Regions from separate parts of the Ventrimonas faecis genome, predicted to be linked through region 2. Evidence: predicted binding sites of a transcription regulator. Region 2 holds the regulator's gene; the other holds the start of a gene.
The links. The regulator NrdR, encoded in region 2, represses ribonucleotide reductase genes. The targets are predictions, from matches to a motif close to CACAANATNTTGTG.

Region 1: nrdD (anaerobic ribonucleoside-triphosphate reductase) is a predicted target of NrdR. The motif match lies at 6,688-6,701, and genes of this name have one in related genera.

Annotation. Positions count from the first base shown of each region.
Region 1 covers NZ_JBBMFJ010000022.1:27,784-36,573, reverse strand. Annotated here, with positions in the region: gene WMO41_RS10815 (glycosyltransferase) at 1-2,703, opposite strand, end outside; gene WMO41_RS10810 (Wzt carbohydrate-binding domain-containing protein) at 2,816-4,195, opposite strand; gene nrdD (anaerobic ribonucleoside-triphosphate reductase) at 4,478-6,667, opposite strand; gene WMO41_RS10800 (D-alanyl-D-alanine carboxypeptidase family protein) at 7,048-8,403, shown strand; gene WMO41_RS10795 (S8 family peptidase) at 8,518-8,790, opposite strand, start outside.
Region 2 covers NZ_JBBMFJ010000015.1:4,325-13,114, reverse strand. Annotated here, with positions in the region: gene WMO41_RS08285 (O-acetylhomoserine aminocarboxypropyltransferase/cysteine synthase family protein) at 1-892, shown strand, start outside; gene cysK (cysteine synthase A) at 1,009-1,941, shown strand; gene WMO41_RS08275 (Rrf2 family transcriptional regulator) at 1,968-2,396, shown strand; gene WMO41_RS08270 (methionine ABC transporter ATP-binding protein) at 2,849-3,868, shown strand; gene WMO41_RS08265 (methionine ABC transporter permease MetI) at 3,858-4,523, shown strand; gene WMO41_RS08260 (MetQ/NlpA family ABC transporter substrate-binding protein) at 4,656-5,549, shown strand; gene WMO41_RS08255 (PRC-barrel domain-containing protein) at 5,654-5,920, shown strand; gene nrdR (transcriptional regulator NrdR) at 6,050-6,511, shown strand; gene WMO41_RS08245 (YqeG family HAD IIIA-type phosphatase) at 6,529-7,032, shown strand; gene efp (elongation factor P) at 7,120-7,677, opposite strand; gene argS (arginine--tRNA ligase) at 7,864-8,790, shown strand, end outside.

The DNA of each region.
Region 1 (8,790 bases), on a different contig from region 2:
TACATCGGTACCGTTGGAAACGCCCTCAAAGTGGATGACCTTGGACTTCGGCTGGTAAACCACGCGGTAGCCTGCTTTTCTGACCTCGAAAGCCAGATCGGAATCCTCGCAGTAGGCCGGTGCAAAACGAGTGTCAAAGCCGCCAATCTGATTCCACAGCTCATTGGACAGTAAGATGGCCGCGCCGGAAATGTAGTCAACATCTTTCACATAGTTGTACTCCGGCTTGTCCGGGTTATCCAGACGGCCATAGTTCCAGCCGGAACCATCGCTCCAGATGATGCCGCCCGCCTCCTGCAGCCGTCCGTCCGGGTACACCAGCTTGGAACCCACCATGCCGATGGTCGGGTCAGACTCAATGAGCTGCACCAGAGAAGACAGCCAGTTTTCGGTCACCTGGGTGTCGTTGTTTAAAAACATCACATATTTACCGCGGGCATGGCGCGCTGCGTTGTTGCAGTTGCGTAAAAAGCCCTGGTTTGTGCTGTTTCTGCAGATCACCAGACCTTCTGCGTACTCGGAAAGATGCTCCGTAGCATCCGTAGACACATCGTCCGCAATGATGACCTCATAGGAGACATCCTTCGTGTGCTCTAAAATCGAAAGCAGGCACGCATAGGTATAGTGGATCTGGTTGTATACCGGAATGATGATGGAAACCGTTGGGTTCTCCACCTGTTCAAACTTCAGGCGTCCGTGCTCCCGGTAAATCTCACCAATGTTGAAATCGCCGTCCCGTAAATTTCTTCCCTCCGGTGTGGAGTAAAGCTTCATGGAGCGAAGCGGATGCAGCATGTATTCCTTCTTATAATGAAGCTTCTTTCGCTCCATGGATCCCTTCGGGTACTTCTGGTTAAATTTATCGCCCAGTTTGCGGCGGATTTTAAAGAGGATGGCCTCATGTTTGTTTAAGTAATTTAAGGTCTTCGCCATCTCCCCGATCTCATGCTCATGGTTGTGAATGATGGCTTCCAGGTTGGTAACATGGTTGTTGGTCAGACGCTGTACTTCCGTGATCTTGCGGATGGTCACGTCCTTCTCGCGGCTGTGGATCTTCATCTGCTCGATGCGCTCTCTTGCTCTTGCAAGGTCACTCTCGGTCTGACGGATGTCACGCACGGTGCGGGAATAAACCATGTAATTACCCAGATACAGCTCCTGGTTCTCACCGTGTACATAGTTCTGGAAGTTCACTTCCATCTTGCGGTACACTTCTGCCATCTCCGGCGTAATGCCGAAGTAACCCAGGATCTGATCTAAGGTCAGCTGTTTTAACACGCTGCTGTACTGTTCATAGAAGTAGTACAGAATGCGGTATTTTACAAAATGCTCCGGAACCGGGAATAAGAATACCCACTCGTAATCCAGGCAGTAGATGCCTTCCCGGGTCATCAGCATGTTTTCAAACAATGCGTCGATGTTGGAAACCTCGCAGGCGGTATCGGAAAGCAGCAGATCCTGCTCCTCCTCCGGCAGGTCTGCGCCAAACACCTCGTCAAACTCTTCGGTGCGGACAAAGGCGCTGCGGCACTCCGGACTGATATCATAGATCTGGTTCATGACGATCTGCAGGACATCCAGCGGAAGCTGTCCGCCCTCTAACTGCTCGCCTAATTTTTCCGCACAAGTCTGACCCACCAGATATGGGAAATAAACCGAATTGCGGTGCTCGGCAAACTTCGGCTCTGCAACCTTTAATGTGCGGTGCTGCTTCGTCAGTTTCTCATATTTTTCTTTGAAGGAATCAATGTGGGCGCTGCCGTCCAGGCTCAGGGCGGCCTTCTCGACGTAGCGCTCCTTATTCCGCTCGCAGATACAGGTCTTGATCTGGAACTCTTCTCTTCTTGTCTTGTTATATTTAATGAAAATCCGCTCATCATCTTTCTGAAGCTGTTTCGGATCTGCGCTCCAGAATACCAGATAGGAGTTAGCGTACAAGTCAAACAAACCTGCTTCGCAGACCGTATCAAACTTCTCCCCCTGCTCCATCATGTGGTACGGCGGATAATCGTAAGCCGGTGTCACGCGGGTTAAATCACCCTTTTTCGGCAGATAGGCGTCAGAGTAGATGCTGACCGGGGTCTTATAGTCCGGCATCGGATAATAAAACTTCAGTGCGCCATGCTCCTCGGCCATGCTCTGGTTTTCTTTATCTCCACAAAGCAGCTCCATCAGCTGGCGCTTGGTCAGCGCGTTCTCTTCTTCCACGGTTCCCGCAAAATATTTCATGCCAAGGGCATTGGCGGAAGCCACAATCAGAATGCCCTCTGGCTTTAACAGCGCCTTGGCTGCATGAATGTGATCCTCATAGGGAGCGGTCAGCGTTCCCGCAAAGATCACATAGTCGTACTTTTTGCCCTCAGCACAGGCCTCAGCCGCGTAACCGGTCAGGCTGTCCTTGTGGTAATGGATGTTGGCCGCGCCCGGATAACGCTGTCTTACCGTCTCCAGTGCGGATTCGGTGTCATCCAGAACCGTCACTGCGCTCACGCTGGAACGCAGAAGTCCCGTCAGCGCACCGTAATCGGCACCCACCTGAAGAACCTCCGCCTCCGGCTCGAAGTCATACCACTCAAGCAGCAATTCCCGCTGGGAAGAGAGGGCATATAACAGGTCCAGCCGGTGGTTGTCCTTTAAGATGGAGCGGATGTCTCCGCGGTGCTCGGAAAGGAGCGCCTGTATCTCATCATCGATCTTTCTCATGTTCATGTTTCAAAAACCTCTTTCTTATGTTCACGTTCGTTGTTCGCCATGTTTGCGTTTCGATCCTGTCGTTTTCGGTCTCACGCATTTCCCGGCATGTTTTTTCTCCATCTCACGCATTCCCGGTTTCCGAGTTCCCGGAGCCCGCCGGTTTCAGCACTGCCTCCACCTCGGATTCCATATCATAAACACCCACGGTATTCTTATTGGAAATGACCGTGATATTTGCCACATCGTACAGACGGTGGTACACGGTGTGCTCGCCCTGCTCAAAGCCGGTGCAGCTCATGGAAAGCAGATACTCACCGCCCTGAAGGGTCATCTTCTGGCGGAAGTTCACCTCGTACTCATCACCGTTTTTCACAGGACGGATCTCGGCGCCCTCAAACATGGTGTTGGTGCCGGTTAAGTCCGCGCCCTTCTTATCTTTAATGGTATAAGTAAAGATCGGCGCCTGGATACTGTCATGGAAACGAATCTTTTCTTTGATGGTGAAATACTCACCCTTTAACAGCAGGTTCGTTAAGTTGCCCCGCTCATCAAACATGCCAAGGTCATAGATTTCGGCCTTGCCGTTGCCGTACTCAGTGCGGTTCGGGTTGATGGTGATTTTGTCTTTCATGAGGCCGCTGTGCACTGTTTTTTCTTCAATATTTTTTTCTGGAACATTATCTTTTGTTTCTGCTCCATTGTCCATCCCGCCGGAAAAATCATTCATCTCCAGCAGTTCTTCTTCCAGGTCATCCATCTGGTTGGCCAGGATCTTCTTGTAGAGATCCACCATCTTGCCCGGCGCGCCCTCAGCCACATAATGGCCCTTATTCAAAAGCACCACCCGGTCACAGTATTTGATGACACTGCCCATATCATGGGTAACCATAAGAATGGTGGTTCCGTTCTTTCGGATTTCCTCCATGCGGCGGTAGCACTTGGACTGGAAGAACACGTCTCCCACAGAAAGTGCCTCATCCACAATCAGGATTTCCGGCTCTACATTAATAGACAGCGCAAAAGCCAGCCGCACAAACATACCGCTGGAATAGGTTTTCACCGGCTGGTAAACGAAATCTCCAATATCGGCAAACTCCAGAATATCCGGGAGTTTTTCATCCATCTGCTTTTTGGAGAAGCCCATCATGGTTCCGTTCATATAGATATTCTCAATGCCGGTGTAATCCATGTTGAAGCCCGCTCCCAGCTCCAGAAGCGCCGAGATGACTCCGCTCACCCGGACCTGACCGCTGGTTGGCGTCAGCACTCCGGTGATAATTTTTAAAATAGTTGATTTGCCGGAACCATTCGTTCCGATGATGCCTACCGTCTCGCCCTTCTTTACATTGAATGAAATATCACTCAGCGCAAAAAAGTCCTTGTGGTAGTTTTTGTGGGTTAAGCTGAGGGATTCCTTCAGCCGGTCAATCGGCTTGTCATACAGCTTATATATCTTGCTCACGTCCTGTACCTGGATCGCGTATTCGTTATTTGAAGACATGGTATTCCTTTCATCCGCAGAGCCGCAAAAGCTGCGTTTTTCTTCTCACAAATGCCCAAAAACGGGGGCACTTTTCCGCCCATCTGGCCCTGCAGGCCGCAATACGGGTAATTTACCACGACAGTATACCATTAATTTTCATCAGGTGCAAGGCAAGCGAGGGTGCGCACCATAATTTTCATAAAAATGTTAGAATTGCTATCTTGTAAAACCACGAAAATGCCGGGCGGCGCCATTTAGCGCCTGCCCGGCATTTTCTATATTCAAATCAATTTTTATTTTTTAAAGATGTAGCACGCGGTCGCGGATCTCCTGTGTCCGGCCCTGGTTCCAGAACTGGGTTCCGATGTAGCCGCAGGTACGGCGCGCAACGGACATCTTGTCCTGGGCACGGTTGCCGCAGTTCGGGCACTCCCAGACCAGCTTGCCGGACTCGTCCTCGACGATCTTGATCTCGCCATCGTAGCCACAGCACTCGCAGTAATCGCTCTTGGTGTTCAGCTCTGCATACATGATGTTCTCGTAGATAAACTTCATGACGGACAGAACCGCCGGAATATTCTGCTGCATATTCGGCACTTCCACGTAGCTGATGGCTCCGCCCGGAGACAGCTTCTGGAATTCGGACTCGAATTTCAGCTTGCTGAAGGCGTCAATCTCCTCAGTTACATGAACGTGGTAGCTGTTGGTGATATAGTTCTTATCAGTTACGCCCGGGATGATGCCGAAGCGTTTCTGTAAGCATTTCGCAAACTTGTAGGTGGTGGACTCCATCGGGGTGCCGTATACGGAGTAGCTGATGTTCTCTGCCTCTTTCCACTCCTTGCACTTGTCGTTCATCTTCTGCATAACAGCCAGAGCGAACGGTTTTGCGGACGGGTCGGTGTGGGACTTTCCGGTCATGCGCACGCACATCTCATGCAGGCCGCAGTAGCCCAGGGAAATGGTGGAATAACCGTTAAACAAAAGCTTATCGATGGTCTCTCCCTTTTTCAGTCTTGCCAGGGCACCGTTCTGCCACAGGATCGGAGCGACATCGGAGATGGTGCCGAGCAGACGCTCATGACGGCAGCGCAGCGCGCGGTGGCAAAGCTCCAGGCGCTCCTCAAAAATCTCCCAGAAGCGGTCCATATCGCCCTCAGAAGAGCAGGCCACATCCACCAGGTTGATGGTGACAACGCCCTGATTGAAACGGCCGTAGAACTTGTGGCTTCCGTCTGCGTTTCTCTGTGAATCCTCTACGGTCAGGAAGGAACGGCAGCCCATGCACGGGTACACGTTTCCGCCCTTCATCTCCTTCATGATCTTCGCGGAGATGTAGTCCGGCACCATGCGCTTTGCGGTACATTTCGCGGCAAGCTCAGTTAAGTGCCAGTATTTGGAATCTTCGGTAATGTTGTCCTCGTCCAGAACATAGATCAGTTTCGGGAATGCCGGGGTGATCCACACGCCCTTCTCGTTCTTGACGCCCTGCATTCTCTGGATCATGACTTCCTCAATGATCATAGCCAGATCGTCACGGGTGCGGCCCTCCGGAACCTCATCCAGATACATGAACATGGTAACAAACGGAGCCTGTCCATTACAGGTCATCAGAGTAATAAGCTGATACTGGATGGTCTGGATACCACTCTTGATCTCCTCGCGCAGTCTGCGTTCTACTACGCGGTCGATGATGGCGTCATCCAAAGACTCACCGCACTCCTGACGCTCCGCGATGACATTCTTGCGCAGTTTCTGACGGCTGATGTCTACAAACGGAGCCAGATGTGCCAGGGAGAAGGATTGTCCGCCGTACTGGTTGCTGGCTACCTGCGCCACGATCTGGGTGGTAACATTGCAGGCGGTAAAGAAGCTGTGCGGCTTCTCGATCATGGTCTCGCTGATCACGGTGCCATTCTGGAGCATGTCCTCCAGGTTGATCAGGTCACAGTTGTGCTCCTTCTGCGCAAAATAATCGGTATCGTGGAAGTGGATGATACCCGCCTCATGGGCGCGCACGATCTCCTCCGGAAGCAGAACACGGCGGCTTAAATCCTTGCTGACCTCACCAGCCATGTAATCACGCTGGGTAGAGTTGATGACCGGGTTCTTGTTGGAGTTCTCCTGTTTTACTTCCTCATTCAGATGCTCGATCAGAGCCAGGATGCCGTTGTCGGTCGTGTTGGATTTTCTGGTCAGCTCTCTCTTGTAACGGTAACGCACATATTTCTGCGCCACCTCATAACCGCGCATCTCCATAATGCCGGTCTCTACCATATCCTGAATATCTTCTACGTTTACCGCATGCGTAGCCTCTTCCACCTGCTTTGCGATCATGTCTGCCACTGCGTTGATCTGATACTCATTCAGCTGATGAAGATGATCCACACTGGCATTGGCCTTGGTGATCGCGCTCACAATTTTGGAGACATCGAAAGAAACTTCCTTGCCGTTTCTCTTGATCACATTTGTCTTAACATCCGTAGTCATGCCCAAACCCCTCTCGTATATACTATATCTTGTATTTTTATTGATTATAAACAACTATATGTCGTAGCAGAAATTATGATACTACAAATGTGGGGAAAATGGAAGTGGCAATTTCACGAATATTTCATGGAATATTTGGTTGAATATTTATTTTACATAAGGTATGATTAGACAGGTCCGTTTTGCCAAAATTCGGAAATTTCCGCAGAGTTCCTTGCTTTTCACTCGGAGCGGCAAACGGAAAAAGAACACAGGAGGTTCGCACATTGCTGAATAAATGGAAACAAAAGATAACAAAATTTGTATGTTTTGCCCTAACATGCCAGTTGTTCGTTTTGACGGCCTGGGCAAAACCCGACTGGCCCTCTGACACCGGCATCATGGCTGAAGCGGGCATTGTCATGGATATGGATTCCGGCGCCATTCTGTATGGCCAGAACATTCACCTGCCGTACTATCCGGCCAGCATCACCAAGATTCTCACAGCACTCATCGTCCTGGAAAATTGCAATCTGCAAGATACTGTAACATTTTCTACGACGGCTGTCAACCAGGTTGAGGCCGACAGCGGAAATAAAATCAGTGTCGTGGCCGGAGATGAACTTTCCGTAGAGGATTGTCTCTACTCTCTGCTTCTGGTCTCCTGCAACCAGGCTGCCAATGCCCTGGCTGAGCACACCGCGGGCAGCATCCCCGCCTTCGTGGACATGATGAATGAAAAGCTGGTGGAACTGGGATGCCAGGAAAGCCATTTTGAAAACCCATCCGGCTTAAACAATGACAATCAGTATGTTTCCGCTTACGATATGGCCCTGATTGCGCAGGCCGCCTACGACAACGATACCTTGGTGGAGATCAGCTCCTCTACCACCCATAAAATCGCGCCGACCACCCAGAATCCGGATGGCTTCACCATCCGCGGGGAGCACCGTCTCTGTGTGACCGAAGATCCGAGCAGCCCGTATTACTACCCGGAGGCCGTAGCCGGAAAGACCGGATACCTGATCAAAGCCGGCAATACCCTGGTCACCTACGCGGTAAAAGACAACCGCCGCCTGGTCTCCGTTATCTTAAAAGGGCAGCCGAGACAATACTTCGTAGACGGTAAGGCACTTCTGGAATTTGGATTCCGTTCCTTCCAGGACTATACCGTGGCAGACTATGAAAGCCGTTACGTGACCGGAAACGAAACCATCAATCTGGATAAGGGTTCCTTCCAGGCGTCCGACCTGATGATCGATCCGGACAGCGTCATCACCCTGCCAAATGGCGCCACCTTTGAGGATGCGGACATTTCCCTTGGCGCGCTGCCGGAGATCAGTCCTGACAACGCCGTGGCTCTGCTCACCTACAGCTACAATGACCGGACCATCGGAACTGCATACCTGCTGGCAAAAGACGGCGTCACCATCGACGGGGATGATCCGGACACAGAAACCGCCCCATCAGATACCGACGCCTCAAACACAGCGGCTTCCGTGGCCACTGCTTCCAACGCAGAGAAGCCTCAGCGGCCTCACAAAAATATTTCCGTGGCCGGTGTCCTGATCACGATGCTGATCGTACTTCTCGCACTTGGTATGATCGGCCTTGTAAGCTGGTTTATCTACTCCAAAAAGAAAGAGGCAAGACTGCTGGCAGAGCGCCGGGAGCGCCGCAGACAGCGGTTAAAACGTTCCGGTGATGAAGAAGAGTTTGAGCGCCTGCTAAATGAATACAAAAACAAAAAGAAATAAATCCGCACTGCGGTATACATCGCAAAAAGGATATGAAAAAGCCCATGAAAACATTTCTCATTGTTTTCATGGGCTTTTCTGATGCCGTTTCGATATGTTTTCCAGGTTGTCAGCTTACCACCCCAGGTTAACCGGTTCCCCGCCACCTGCCGTGATGGTTTTGGATGCAGAGGCCGTACTCTCTGACTGCGCCGCACCGTCTGACGTGCTGTCACTGCCCTGGCTCTCCTGCGCAGTCCCGGCTGTCTGCTCTGCGCTCTGCTCTGCCTGCGCGCTGTCCGCGTTCTCCGTTGTTCTTCCATAGTTCAGCGCTGCGTACACATCCAGCATGCCATTGCTGCTGAGTTTGCCTTCCAGCGGCGGAATCTTACGTGCTGTTTCCAGAAG
Region 2 (8,790 bases):
GGTAGATCCTGCAGATCCGGAAAACTTCGAGAAAGCGATTCAGCCGAACACCAAGCTTCTCTATGCAGAGACTCTTGGCAACCCGAACTCGGATGTGGCAGATCTGGAAGCAATCGGAGAGATTGCCCACCGCCACGGCATTCCGTTCATCGTAGACAGCACCTTCGCTACTCCGTATCTCTTACGTCCGCTGGAGCACGGCGCTGATATCGTGGTTCATTCCGCTACTAAGTTCATGGGCGGCCACGGAACCGTCATGGGCGGTGTGGTTGTAGATGGTGGTAAGTTTGACTGGAACCAGAACGACAAGTTTCCGGGATTAAGCGAGCCGAACCCTTCTTACCACGGCATCGTGTTCACAGAGGCATGCGGAAATGCGGCTTACATTACAAAACTCCGCACCACGCTGATGAGAGACCTGGGCGCAACCATTTCCCCGTTCAACTCCTTCCTGTTACTGCAGGGCTTGGAGACTCTGTCCTTAAGAGTAGAGCGCCACGTGGAGAACGCGCTGAAGGTAGTGGAGTTCTTAAAGAACCATCCGCAGGTAGAGAAAGTAAACCATCCGTCCCTGGCTACCGGACGTCAGAAAGAGCTGTATGACCGCTACTTCCCGAACGGTGCAGGTTCCATCTTCACTTTCGAAATCAAGGGTGATGTCAATACCGCAAAGAAATTCACCGAGAGCCTGGAGTTATTCTCCCTGCTGGCAAACGTGGCTGATGTGAAGTCCCTGGTTATCCATCCGGCATCCACCACCCACTCCCAGTTAGACGAGGAAGGCCTGCTGGCATGCGGCATCAAGCCAACCACCATCCGCCTTTCCATCGGTACTGAGCACATCGATGACATTATTGACGACCTGAAACATGGTTTTGAGGCAGTAAAATAAGCTGCGTGAAAAGCCTGGGCGCCGCGCTTTTTCCCCCCACATACAGAGCGTGGCGCCCGTAACATTCAGAGACTGACAGAATAAAAAACGTTATACATCGCAAGGAGGACATGACTATGGCAAACATTTACACTTCCGCAGACCAGCTGATCGGAAAGACTCCTCTTCTGGAGCTTACAAATATTGAGAAAAAATTTGGCTTAAAAGCAAAGATTCTGGCAAAGCTGGAGTATTTTAACCCGGCCGGTTCCGTAAAGGACCGTATTGCAAAAGCCATGATCGACGCGGCAGAAAAGAACGGTCAGTTAAAGCCGGATTCCGTGATCATTGAGCCGACCTCCGGCAATACCGGAATTGGCCTGGCTTCCGTGGCAGCAGCACGCGGATACCGCATCATCATTGTTATGCCGGAGACCATGTCCGTGGAGCGCCGCCAGTTAATGAAAGCTTATGGCGCTGAACTGGTTCTGACCGAGGGCGCAAAGGGCATGAAGGGTGCCATCGCAAAGGCCGATGAGCTGGCAAAGGAGATCCCGAACGCATTCGTGACCGGACAGTTCGTAAACCCGGCAAACCCGAAAGCGCATTTTGAGACCACCGGCCCGGAAATCTGGGAAGACACCGACGGTCAGGTAGACTATTTTGTAGCAGGTGTTGGCACCGGCGGAACCATTACCGGAACCGGCAATTTCTTAAAATCCAAGAATCCGGATGTTAAGGTTGTCGCAGTAGAGCCGGAAACTTCCGCAGTGCTTTCCACCGGTGTGGCAGGCGCGCACAAGATTCAGGGAATCGGCGCAGGCTTCGTGCCGGAGGTACTGGATACTAAAGTTTATGACGAGATCATTCCGGTCAGCAACGATGACGCGTTCGCAACCGGCAAGGAAATCGGTAAAAATGAAGGCGTACTGGTAGGAATTTCTTCCGGTGCCGCAGCATGGGCAGCCATTGAACTGGCAAAACGCCCGGAGAACGAGGGCAAGACGATTGTAGTGCTTCTTCCGGATACCGGAGACCGCTATCTGTCCACCCCGTTATTTGCAGACTAATTTAAGAAAAGGATGGTTTGGGGATTATGATGATTTCAACAAGAGGAAGATATGCACTGCGCGTCATGGTAGATCTGGCAGAACATGCCACCGGGGCGTTCACGCCTTTAAAGGAGGTGGCAGAGCGGCAGGATATCTCCCAGAAGTATCTGGAATCCATCATGTCCAACCTGTCCAAATCTGGTTTTGTGGAAGGGGCTCAGGGAAAGGGCGGCGGCTACCGCCTTGTGAGGGAGCCGGAGGAGTACAAAGTTGGCGAAATTCTGCGCCTGACCGAAGGATCCCTGGCTCCGGTAGCCTGTCTGGAGGCGGATGCCAAACCCTGCGCCATGTCTCCGCACTGCCGGACCCTTCCCATGTGGAACCGCCTCAATCATGTGATCAATGAATTTTTTGACAGCTACACCATCGCCGATCTCATGCAGACCGAGGATGGAGGGGACTATGTGATTTAAGTTTGAGGTGCCAGACAACGGTCGGAGCAAACTGCCGTGCTTGCCCGAAGCAGTTTGGGACAACGTTGGCTGATAGGGCGAACGCCCGTCAGCGAGGAAATGCGAAGCATTTTCGAGCTTGCACCGTAAAATTGTCAGAATAACCTTGACAAACTCACCCACCCGGCGTACAATACGCCACATAGGGTAGTAGTATAAGAACTACGGAAACGAGGAACCAGCTATGACTCAGAATAAGACCATGCAGATGAATATGGTTATGATGTGCGGCATGATGATGGACATGTGCCGTATGTTCGTATGCAATCAATTTCATCAGTAATCTGCAAGGTCAGGAAAGAGCATAGAAGAAGCATAAAATCAGAAGCAAGAACACATTCTAAGCCGTAAGCCTGTTGCAGGTTTACGGCTTTTTGTTTTTCGTTTTCGTAAAGCAGGGAAAGGAAAAGAAAATGGCATTAGAGGAAACCATCATCCAGTTAAAGCACATGGGCAAGGAATTTAAGACGGCCAACGGGCCGGTGAAAGCCCTCGATGACATTAATCTGGAAATCAAACGGGGAGAAATCTTCGGAATCATCGGTCTTTCCGGCGCGGGAAAGAGTACCCTGGTGCGCTGTATCAACATGCTGGAGATTCCAACCTCCGGCGAGGTATTGTTTGAGGGTGAAAATCTGGCGGCATTAAGTGAGGCGGGCCAGAGAAAGGCAAGACAGTCCATGGGCATGATCTTCCAGCAATTCAACCTGCTGGCCCAGAGAAATATTCTCCGGAATGTATGCTTCCCCATGGAGATCGCGGGAGTTCCAAAGCAGCAGGCGAAAGCGCGGGCCATGGAGCTGTTAAAGCTGGTTGGACTGGAAGACAGGGCAAAAGCCTATCCGGCACAGCTTTCCGGCGGACAGCGCCAGAGAGTTGCCATTGCCCGGGCCATTGCCACCAACCCGAAGGTGCTCCTTTGTGATGAGGCCACCAGCGCACTGGACCCGAATACCACCAAGTCCATTTTGGAGCTGATCAAGCAGATCAACCGGGACTTAGGCATTACGGTCATTGTCATCACCCATGAGATGGCGGTGATTGAAGCCATCTGTGACCGGGTAGCCATTATCGACCACAGCCAGATTGCCGAGTTCGGCCGGGTATCGGAAATCTTCTCCGAGCCGAAATCGAAGATTGGCCGTCAGCTGATTCTGGGGGACGCGGTGGAAAATGTGAAGTTTGACAAGTCCAGAAAGATCCGCATCACCTTTGACGGACGCTCCTCCATGGAGCCGGTTCTGGCCAACATGATTTTAGCCAGCAAGGTTCCGGTGAATATCCTGTACGCTTCCACCAAAGACATTGGAGGCACGGCTTATGGACAGATGATCATTCAGCTTCCGGAGGACGAAGCGGACGCGGCAAGAGCCCTGCATTATTTAAAGACCGTGCAGGTGCCGTATGAGGAGGTGAACGGCGATGTTATTTAGTCAGCAGATTTTGGAACTGATCCGCAACGGAATCGGAGAAACCTTATGTATGGTGATCATTTCCACCATTGTTTCCTACATCATCGGAATCCCACTGGGCATCATCCTGGTGGTGACCGATAAAGAGGGCATCCGCCCCATTCCGGCACTGCAGAAGGTGCTGGGACTCATCATCAACCTGCTCCGGTCGGTGCCGTTCCTCATTCTTCTGATCATGATGATCCCGGTTACCAGAAAGTTGGTGGGAACGAGCCTTGGCTGGAAAGCGGTCGTGCCGCCGCTGGTGGCATCCGCGGCGCCCTACATTGCCCGCATGGTAGAGTCTTCCTTTAAGGAGATTGATGCCGGTGTCATTGAGGCAGCAAAGTCTATGGGAGCTTCCACGTTCCAGATCATCTGGAAGGTTCTGCTTCCGGAGTCAAAGCCGTCCCTCTTAATCGGAGCGGCTATCTCCACCACCACCATTCTGGGCTATTCCGCTATGGCAGGCGCGGTTGGCGGCGGCGGACTGGGCGGCATTGCCATCAACTACGGTTACTACCGTTATGAGACGGACATCATGCTGGTGACGGTAGCCATTCTGGTCATCATTGTCCAGGTTATTCAGGAGATCGGCATGAGACTGGCAAGAAAGAGTGACAAACGAATCCGGTAGAGCGTTTGGACAGGGGAGAAAACCTGACAAACCGGGCCGGAGACAAACAGACAGCGGATTTAGCAGCCGGTCACACGGCTGTCGGCCAAAGGCCATATAAATCAAATTTATTTATCGAGGAGGATAAGTATTATGAAAAAGAACATTGGTGTGATCGCAGCAGCATTCCTGGCAGCAGCAGCCCTGACCGCATGCGGCGGCAGCAAACCGGCTGAGACCACTGCAGCAGCAGAGGCAGCAGAGACTTCCGCAGCAGAGGCAGAGAGCAGCGAAGCAGCAGAGGAGACCACCGGAGATCTGGAGGATCTGACCGTAGGCGCAAGCCCGGCACCTCACGCAGAGATTCTGGAGGCAGCAAGAGAAGAGCTGGCAAAGAAAGGCTACAACTTAAAGATCGTGGAGTACACCGATTACGTTCAGCCGAACCTGGCACTGGACGCAGGTGATCTGGATGCAAACTATTTCCAGCATCTTCCATATCTGGAGCAGTTCAATGAGGAGAGAGGAACCAAGTTAGTAAGCGCAGGCAAGATCCACTACGAGCCGTTTGGTATTTACGCAGGCAAGACCGCAACCCTGGATGCACTGGCAGACGGCGCAAAGGTAGCAGTTCCGAACGACGCAACCAACGAGGCCCGGGCCCTGCTTCTTCTTGAGGCAAATGGCCTGTTAAAGCTGAAAGATGGCGCTGGCTTAAAAGCAACCAAGACCGACATCGTAGAGAACCCGAAGAACCTTGACATCCTTGAGGTTGAGGCAGCACAGGTTCCGCGTTCACTTCCGGATGTTGACATTGCGGTTATCAACGGCAACTACGCAATTGAGGCTGGCTTAAAGGTATCTGACGCACTGGCAGTAGAGGCTTCTGACTCTGAGGCAGCAACTACCTATGGTAACGTTGTAGCTGTTCAGGAGGGCAAGGAAGAGGATGCGAAGACCAAAGCACTCATGGAGGTTCTGACCAGCGACGCAGTCAAAGAGTACATCGAGCAGACCTACGAGGGCGCTGTTGTTCCGTTATTCTAATCAGCAGACGAAAATGAAAAAGAATGCGCCAGGCCTCCTTTAGGAACCGCCTGGAAACGATACGCATAGACTACAGTAAGAACGTTTTGTTCCGGATGTGGCCTATGCGTATGTTTGATTTAAAAAAAAAAGAAGTCATCAACATCTGCGACTGCAAAAAGCTGGGGTTTGTGGGCGATGTGGAATTTAACCCGGAAAACGGCTGCATCACCCATCTGATCGTTCCGGGGCCTGGCTGCCTGTGCGGAATCTTCGGGCGGGAGAAGGAATACATCATTCCGTTCAAGGACGTGTGCCAGATCGGGGATGACATTATTCTGGTGGAGGTTAAGAAGCTGAAGGACATCGAGAAACCGTGCAAGTGCGATTAGGTTTGTGCAACGCATGAACTGTGACTGGGTATGTCAGTTTTATAACGGTTTCGTGCTTTAAAAATACTTGCGTCCATGTAAAGGATGGGTTAAAATAATGACAAAAGTGATACACAGGAGGAAAACAACTTGAAGTGTCCATTTTGCGGCGCAGCAGATACCAAAGTCATTGATTCCCGTCCGGCAGAGGATAACAGCTCCATCCGCCGCCGCCGTCAGTGCGTGGTCTGCGGAAAGCGCTTTACCACATATGAGAAACTGGAAACCATGCCCCTCATGGTCATCAAAAAGGACCAGTCCCGTGAACCGTATGACCGTTCCAAAATCGAGGCGGGGGTGGTGCATTCCTGCCATAAGCGGCCTGTCTCCATTCAGCAGATCAACCAGATGATCGATGAAATTGAGAACGAGATCTTTACCATGGAAGACCGGGAGGTGGAAACCTCCGCAATCGGAGAACTGGTCATGCAGAAGTTAAAGCAGCTGGATGAGGTAGCCTATGTGCGCTTTGCGTCGGTCTACCGGGAATTTAAGGATGTCAACACCTTTATGGAGGAGCTTGGAAAGCTTCTGGAAAATAAGCGAAAGTAGGACAGGGTACGATTGTGATATTAGAACCATTTTATCCCAGAGAATGGGTGGACAGCACCTATGAAATCGACTGGGAGGGCTGGAAAGAAAAAGGAAAAAAGGGAGTCATTTTTGATATTGATAATACCTTGGTTCCCCACGGTGCTCCGGCGGACGAGCGTGCTCTGGCTTTGTTTGAGCAGCTTCACGGACTGGGATTTCAGACCCTTCTTCTCTCAAACAACAAGGAGCCGCGGGTGAAGTCCTTTGCCGGGCAGGTTCATTCTCCTTACATTTACAAGGCCGGAAAGCCGGGAATAAAAAATTACAACCGGGCGGTAGAAGAGATGGGACTTTGCAAAGACGAGGTTTTGTTTGTGGGAGACCAGCTCTTTACCGATGTGTACGGCGCGAACCGGGCCGGAATTTATGGGATCCTGGTAAAACCCATCAATCCGAAGGAAGAAATCCAGATTGTGTTAAAGCGGTATCTGGAGGCGGTTGTGCTGTATTTTTATAAGCGTGATAGAAAGAAAAATTAAAAAGCAGCAAACAAAAAAGAGGCAGTTCCCGGAAAAGGAATTGCCTCTTTTGCGTTCGGTTGATTTGACCGGAAACTGTGCGGAGTATTAAACTCTGGACAGGTACTCACCGGTACGGGTGTCGATCTTGATCTTGTCACCGTTGTCAACGAACAGCGGAACGTATACGGTTGCGCCAGTCTCAACGGTTGCCGGCTTGGTTGCGCCCTGAGCGGTATCGCCCTTGAAGCCCGGCTCGGTGTTGGTGATCTCAAGCTCTACGAATAACGGCGGCTCTACGGAGAATACTTTGCCGTTGTAAGAGCAGATCTTAACAACCTCGTTCTCCTTAACGAACTTTAATGCGTCACCGATTACGTCGGAAGCAAGAGCCATCTGCTCGTAGTTCTCCATGTTCATGAAGTTGTACAGATCGCCATCCTCGTACAGATACTGCATATCGACACGGTCGATTCTTGCGGACGGGAATTTCTCGGTCGGACGGAAAGTTCTCTCTACTACTGCGCCGGTCATAACGTTTTTGATTTTGGTTCTTACGAATGCAGCACCTTTACCCGGTTTTACGTGCTGGAACTCTACGATCTGGTATACGTTACCCTCGATTTCCAAGGTAATGCCGTTTCTAAAATCACCTGCTGAAATCATGTGATATTCCTCCTTGAATTTGCGTACTCGCTATTAATCTACTATATTCTATACTAAAAGACATGATTTTTCAACTGTTTTTTGGCTTAAACAGGCCTTTTCTTGCATTTTGACCTTAAATCGGGTATAATAATAGTTCAGTATGAAGAAAACGTTACAGTGAAACCAATCAAAGGAGAAACAAAGGTGAAAAGAATTCTGGATCTGATCGCGGACGAGATGAAGTCTGCATTTACCGCCTGTGGCTACGACGCATCCTACGCAAAGGTTGTCTTATCCAACCGCCCGGACTTATGTGAGTACCAGTGCAACGGCGCTATGGCAGCGGCCAAGGCATATAAAAAGAAACCGATCGACATTGCGAATGAGGTTGTTGAGAAATTAAGCGGAGACGGCATGTTTTCCGAAATCAATGCCGTAATGCCTGGTTTCATCAACATCCGTTTAAATACCGCTTATCTGGCTGATCTCATGAACGGCATGGCAAAGGAAGAGAAGCTTGGCGTGGAGGAAGAGGGCCACGGAGAGACTATTATCGTGGACTACGGCGGAGCCAACGTGGCAAAGCCGCTCCATGTCGGCCACCTGCGTTCTGCCGTTATTGGTGAGAGCGTAAAGCGCATGGGCCGTTACTTAGGCTACAACATGATCGGTGACGTACATCTTGGTGACTGGGGCCTGCAGATGGGCCTCATCATCGAGGAACTGCGTGACCGCAAGCCGGATCTGGTTTATTTCGATGAAAACTACACCGGAGAATATCCGTCCGAGCCGCCGTTTACCATCAGCGAGCTGGAGGATATCTACCCGACTGCCAGCGGCAAGTCCAAAGTAGACGAGGCTTTCAAGGAGCGTGCGCAGACCGCTACCTTCAAGCTTCAGAAGGGCTATCCGCCGTACACTGCCATCTGGAAACATATCATGAGTGTTTCCCTGGCAGACTTAAAGAGAAACTACGACAATCTGGACGTTCATTTTGAACTCTGGAAAGGCGAGAGTGACGCGGAGGAGTATATTCCGTGGCTGATTCAGGACCTGCAGGACAAGGGTCTGGCATACGAGAGCCAGGGCGCTCTGGTTGTAGACGTAACCGAGCCGACCGACTCCAAGGAG